Regions from separate parts of the Mesorhizobium sp. WSM4810 genome, predicted to be linked through region 1. Evidence: predicted binding sites of a transcription regulator. Region 1 holds the regulator's gene; the other holds the start of a gene.
The links. The regulator PhoB, encoded in region 1, activates phosphate uptake and scavenging genes when phosphate is short. The targets are predictions, from matches to a motif close to TGTCATNNANCTGTCAT.

Region 1 (3,409 bases):
GGACGTCTACGATCCGAAAATCGATGTCGTCGAGCTGCGAGCTCGCGTCGGCATGGTATTCCAGAAGCCGAATCCGTTTCCGAAGTCGATCTACGAAAACGTCGCCTACGGTCCGCGCATCCACGGCCTGGCCAGGAGCAAGGCCGAGTTGGACGGCATCGTCGAATCGAGCCTGAAGAAGGCCGGCCTGTTCAACGAGGTCAAGGATCGCCTGCTCGAGTCGGGTACCGGACTGTCCGGCGGACAGCAGCAGCGCCTGTGCATCGCGCGCGCCATCGCGGTGTCGCCGGAAGTGATCCTGATGGACGAGCCCTGTTCGGCGCTCGATCCGATCGCCACCGCCCGCGTCGAGGAACTGATCGACGAACTGCGCCAGAACTATACGATCGTCATCGTCACCCATTCGATGCAGCAGGCGGCGCGCGTGTCGCAACGCACGGCGATGTTCCATCTCGGCTATCTGGTCGAGGAGGGCGCGACCGACAAGATGTTCACCAACCCCGACGACAAGCGCACCCAGGACTACATCACCGGCCGGTTCGGCTGAGCGGTCCGGCGAATTTCGAACACGAGGACAGCACCATGGGTGAACACACCGTCGCATCTTTCGACGAGGAACTGGAGCACATCGACCGGCTGATCCGCGACATGGACGAGCTCGCCGCCGCAATGGTCGCGGCCTCGATCCGCGCGTTGCTTGCGTCGGACAATGCGATGGCGCAGCGCGTCGTCTCGGACGACGCCATCATGGATGCGCGGCAGCGCGAACTCGATGACAGCGCCATCACGCTGATCGCCAAGCGGCAGCCGATGGCGCAGGATCTGCGCGCCGTGGTTGGCGCAATCCGCATGGCGGGCGATCTCGAGCGCATCGGCGATCTGGCCAAGAACATAGCCAAGCGGGTCAGCGCAGTCGGGCAGAGCGCGACGCCGCGTAATCTGTCGCACGGTATCGACGCGATGGCGGACCTCGTTCTTGTGCAGCTGCGCGGCGTGGTCGAGCACTATGTGTCGCGCGATGCCGGCGCGTTGAAGGAACTGCGCGCCGACGACCAGAAGATCGACGTGAAATACACGGCGGTTTTTCGCGAGCTCCTGACCTACATGATGGAGGATCCGCGCAACATCACCGCCTGCACGCACCTTCTGTTCTGCGCCAAGAATCTCGAGCGTATCGGCGATCACGTCACCAACATCGCCGAAAACGCCTACTTTGTCGTGACCGGGCAGCAATTGCCGGCGGATCGCCCGAAGCTCGACGAAACGACGATGTCGGCGCCGGCGACATGACAGGAGTGACCGGCCGATGATCGCGCCGCGCATCATGGTGGTGGAGGATGAAGAGCCGCTGGGCGTCCTCCTCCGTTACAATCTTGAATCCGAAGGCTATCAGGTCGAGGTGGTGACGCGCGGCGACGAGGCCGAAATCCGGCTGCAGGAAAACGTGCCCGATCTTTTGGTGCTCGACTGGATGGTGCCGGCGGTTTCCGGCATCGAGCTTTGCCGGCGCCTTCGGGTGCGCCCCGAAACCGAGCGGCTGCCGATCATCATGCTGACCGCGCGCGGCGAGGAGAGCGACCGGGTGCGCGGCCTTTCGACCGGAGCCGACGACTATCTGGTCAAGCCGTTCTCGACACCGGAATTCATGGCCAGGGTCAAGGCGCTGCTGCGCCGCGCCAAGCCGGAAGTGCTGTCCAGCGTGCTCAAGGTCGGCGACATCATGCTCGATCGTGAATCGCACCGGGTCTATCGCAAGAAGAGCGAGATCCGGCTCGGGCCGACCGAATTCCGGCTGCTCGAATTCATGATGCGCCACCCGGGCCGGGTCTTCTCGCGCAGTCAGTTGCTCGACAATGTCTGGGGCGAGACGATCTACATCGACGAGCGCACGGTGGACGTCCATGTCGGCCGGTTGCGCAAGGCGGTCAACAATGGTCGCATGCCCGATGTCATCCGCACCATCCGCGGCGCCGGCTATGCGATCAGGGAAGACTAGCTAGGGATGTGCTGATATTCAGGTGATGCCGGCCTGCGAACGGCGGCTTCCTGCGCTTACCTACAGCGCCGCGCGCCCTGTTGGGCACGCAAAGGACGCTGTAGAACTTTGATTTTGCGCACGACCTTTCCGAAATCGATCTCGATTTCGGGGTCATGCGCGGGCTCACGTACCCAAAAGTACGCTCCGCTCCGGTTCTCGGAACCCACCATTCTCGACTCGGCCTGACCTGAATCTCAACACACCCCAAGTCGCGACCCGGGAATCCTTCAAGCCACGTTCTTTCCGACCGAGCCGGCTCGTGCCTGGATGCTCGGCGCGAAAATCTCCTGGTCGACGAAGCTTAGCGCCCGCATGGCGCAACCTTCGCGGATCAGCGGCAGCTCGTTCGGCTCGGTGTCGAAGGAAATCGAACCCGAATGCTGGCCGCCGGCGGTCTGGGCGATGGCCTCGCGCAGGGCCGGCTCGATCAGGTCGAAGGCGGCAGCGCTGGCGCCGACCATGGCCACCGGCGCCGGATCGATCAGCGCAAACAGGCTGCCGAGCCCGAAGCCGAGCGCCTCGCCGGCCTTGCGGTAGGCTTCGCGCTCCGGTCCGTCCATCTCGCGCGCCCGGGCCGCCAAGGCCCGCATGTCGGCGTCGCTGACATCGGCGACCGGCTCGGCGTTCTCGCTCAACAGCCTTGCGTTGCGCCAGATGGCGTAGTTGCCGGCATAAGCCTCGACGCAGCCGCGCCGCCCGCAGCGGCAAAGCGCGCCGCCCGGCCGATGGATCATGTGGCCGAATTCGCCGCCTGAGGAGTGGGTGCCGGTGAACAGCTCGCCCTTCAGCACCAGCCCCATACCGATGCCGTGCGAGAGCAGGATGGCGATGAAATCGTCGCGGTAGCGATCCGGGTGGCGCCAGCGCAGCGCCACGGCCATCATGTTGCAGTCGTTCTCCATGATGGCAGGGATGCCGAACTCGCGTTCCAGAATGTCGGCGAAGGCGATGTTCGTCTGCGGCGTGATCGGCGACCACAACATGGCGCGCGCGTGGGAATCGGTGATGCCCTGGATCGCCAGCGCGATGCGGGCGACGCTTTGGACATCGAGGTCGGGATCTTCGAGCCGGCGCCGGACGATGGCGACACATTCGTCGATCAGCGCGTCACGCGACATGGTCAGCGTGTCCAGCCGGCGCTGTTCCTCGGCGACCACTTGCCCGGCATAATTGATGACGGCGACCGACAGGAAATTCAGCGACAACACGACGGCCAACACCGCAGCGGCTTGCGGATTGAGGCTGAGGCCGACCTGCGGCCGGCCGCGTTTCAACGAAACCGTCTCGCTCGCCTTGCTCTCGGCCAGGATGCCTTCCTGGATCAGGTCGGCAGAGATCGCCGATATGGTCGAATGGCTGAGGCCGGTGGTC
Region 2 (3,409 bases), on a different contig from region 1:
CGAATTCCTGGCGATCGGGGCGCATGCCGTGCGGCGCTCGCTGGCTGATCCCGGCGCGCGCACGCTGGTCATCGGTGCCGGGCCGATCGGCCTCGGCACGGCGCTGTTTGCCCGCATCGCCGGTCTCGACGTGACGCTGCTCGACATGAGCGCGGAAAGGCTTGGCTTCGCCGCAAGCGAACTCGGCTTCGCCACCCTCGACGCATCACGGCAGTCTGCGACCGATCTGGTTCGCGAGGCGACCAACGGCGAAGGTTTTGACGTGATTTTCGATGCCACCGGCAACACTCAGTCCGTCCAGTCAGCCTTCGCCCATGTCGCGCATGGCGGGACGCTGGTCCTGGTCAGCGTCGTCAAGGACGACATCGTCTTTTCCGATCCTGAATTCCACAAGCGCGAGATGACGCTGATCGGCAGCCGCAACGCTCTGCGCGTCGACTTCGACCATGTCGCCGCCTCGATCCGCGATGGTGCTGTGCCGCTGGCAAAGCTCGTCACCCATCGCACGACGCTTGGCGACACGCCGCGCGACCTCGCCCGCTGGGCGCATGAGAAATCCGGCCTGATCAAGGCCGTCATCCAGGTCGGATGAACCGGACTTTAAAGCGCCGATATCTTGAGCTCGACCCGCTCAGCCGGAAACCGGGTTTCGGCAAACTGGATCGGCTGGCCGTCCGGCGTGACGTTGACGGCGACCGTGACCAGCACGATGGCGCCGGGCTGCAGATTAAGATCGGCAAGGTCGGCGGCGTCCGCGTGGCGGGCCGACAACACCGTCGATTGTCTGAGATAGTCACCGATGCCGAAACGCCGGAATGAGGCGGTCACCGATCCGGTTTCGGCCATGGCGGCATCGATGCCGGCGAAGCGAGCCGCGTCGAACCAGCCGGTCGCACGCGAGACCGGTTGCCCATCGGCTTCGCCGCGTGTCTCGAGGCGTATGACAGTCGAACCCCTGGCAAGCCCCAGCCCTTCGGCGACGCGCCGGCTGGCCGGCTCGACCGCCGATTCGAGCAGCACGCTGCGGCGCTCCGACGCCTGCCCTTGCAAGCCCTCCGAAAAACGGGTGCGGGCGCCGATCGGATAGGACAGGCGCTTGCGCGACAGCACGAAGGTGCCGCGCCCCTGTTCGGCCCTGAGCACGCCATCCTGCACCAGTGCGGCGATGGCGCTGCGCACCGTATGGCGGTTGACGCCATAGCGCTGGGCCAGTGCAACTTCCGGTGGCAATGCAGCATTCTCGGCAAAGTCGCCGACGGCGATCGACTGCAGGATCTGGTCGGCGATCTGCCGCCACAGCGAGACGCCGCTGCGCCGCTCCAAGCTGCTGGCCATCTGCTGACCGATCATTTCTTTGCCCCGATCTTTTCGCGCTGTCATCCGTCCGTCATGGACACGCTTTAGAAAATAGATATAATTTGTATAATTGTCCATATCAATGGACGAATTTTCGATGCAAGGGAATGTCAACCATGCGAGGACAGGAAGCGCGCGATCAGCAGCTTGAGCGCAAGGCCGTCATGGCGACGTTGGCGCAATCGACCGGCGACGATATCGTCCGCCTCTGGAACGAAGCCGGCCTGCCTTCGGAAGCAGAACTCCTGCGCGGCCCTGAAACCGGCCTGGTCACCGTGCGTGGCCGCATCGGCGGCGGCGGCGCACCATTCAACGTCGGCGAGGCGACGGTCACCCGCGCGACTGTGCGGCTTGCCTCGGGAGAAGTCGGCCACTGCTATGCGCTCGGCCGTGACAAGCAGAAAGCAAAACTGGCGGCGATCGCCGACGCGCTCTGGCAGGATCCCACCCGCCGCAACGAGGTCGAGAGCAAACTCATTGCGCCGCTGCAGGCCGCACTGGCCAGCCGACGTGAGCGGCGGCGCGCCGAGACGGCGGCAACGAAGGTCGATTTCTTCACCATGGTACGCGGAGAAGACTGATGGACATCGCAACGCAAGCGATCGAGGGCGGCTTTGCCAATCCGGTGTTCGACGCCCAGACAGTGTTCCGCGCCGTGATGGACGCAATGGCGCGGCCGGGCACCCTGCAGCCTCTGCCGGTCTTTGCCCGCCCACCGGCGCCGCTGTCGGCCACCGCGGGCGCCATCGCGCTGGCGCTGTGCGACAACGACACGCCGCTCTGGCTCGACCTCGTTCTGCAGGCCCCAGCAGCGATGAAATCCTGGCTCGGCTTCCACACCGGCGCGCCACTGGCCCACACGCCAGCCGATGCGCATTTCGCGCTGATCGCCACGCCGGCCGAGATGATGGCGCTCGACGGCTTTTCACAAGGCACCCAGGACTATCCCGACCGCTCGACGACGCTGATCCTGCAGGTCAGCGATCTCGTCTCAGGCGCGCCGCTGCTGCTCGAAGGTCCTGGCATCGAAACAACCGCGACAATCGCGCCGGCGCAGATGCCGCGCCACTTCGTCGAACAATGGAAGCAGAACAATCAGCGTTTCCCCCGTGGTGTCGACCTTATCCTCGCCACCCCGGAAGGCGTTGCCTGCCTGCCGCGTACGACGCGCATCAAGACGATGGAGGCGTGATATGTATGTCGCGGTAAAAGGCGGTGAAGCGGCCATTGCCAACGCCCACGCCCTGCTCGCCGACCGCCGCCGCGGCGACCGTTCCGTGCCGGCGCTTCGCCTCGACCAGATCGTCGAGCAGCTGGCGCTCGGCGTCGACCGGGTGATGAGCGAAGGTTCGCTCTACGACCGTGAATTGGCGGCGCTGGCCATCGTTCAGGCGCGCGGCGACATGATCGAGGCGATCTTCCTGGTTCGCGCCTATCGCACCACGCTGCCGCGCTTCGGCTACACCAGGGCGATCGACACCGGGGCGATGCTGGTCGAGCGGCGCGTGTCGGCGACCTACAAGGATCTTCCCGGCGGCCAGCTGCTCGGCCCGACCTTCGACTACACGCACAGGTTGCTCGACCCCGAACTCGCCGCGGGCGGCGACGTCGCCGAGCCGCTGCAGCGTGCCAGCGACGCGGACGCCATGCCGCGCGTCTCCGCCATCCTCGCCCGCGAAGGCCTGATCGAGCCCGATGGCGACATGCCGCAGGACCATATCCCGGGCGACATCACCCGCGAGCCGCTGGAGTTCCCGATGGCGCGCGACATCCGCCTGCAGGCGCTGTCACGCGGCGACGAGGGTTTTTTGCTGGCGCTCGGCTACTCCACCCAGCGCGGCTATGCCCGCAACCATCCGTTCGTCGGTGAGGTTCGCATCGGCGAGGTCGAGCTGGAACTCGACGTGCCGGAGCTGCCATTCGCCGTACCGCTCGGTTCTGTGCGTGTCACCGAGTGCCAGATGGTCAACCAGTTCAAGGGCTCGGCCAAGGCGCCGCCGCAATTCACCCGCGGCTACGGCCTCGTCTTCGGCCAGAGCGAGCGCAAGGCGAT

Region 2: phnF (phosphonate metabolism transcriptional regulator PhnF) is a predicted target of PhoB. The motif match lies at 1,375-1,391, and genes of this name have one in related genera.

What each region holds. Positions count from the first base shown of each region.
Region 1 is NZ_JBVVQV010000005.1:357,346-360,754, forward strand. Features, by position in the region: gene pstB (phosphate ABC transporter ATP-binding protein PstB) at 1-547, shown strand, start outside; gene phoU (phosphate signaling complex protein PhoU) at 583-1,290, shown strand; gene phoB (phosphate regulon transcriptional regulator PhoB) at 1,307-1,996, shown strand; gene AC0L3O_RS10885 (ROK family protein) at 2,266-3,409, opposite strand, start outside.
Region 2 is NZ_JBVVQV010000008.1:178,603-182,011, forward strand. Features, by position in the region: gene AC0L3O_RS14830 (zinc-binding alcohol dehydrogenase family protein) at 1-592, shown strand, start outside; gene phnF (phosphonate metabolism transcriptional regulator PhnF) at 601-1,350, opposite strand; gene phnG (phosphonate C-P lyase system protein PhnG) at 1,473-1,937, shown strand; gene phnH (phosphonate C-P lyase system protein PhnH) at 1,937-2,548, shown strand; gene AC0L3O_RS14850 (carbon-phosphorus lyase complex subunit) at 2,550-3,409, shown strand, end outside.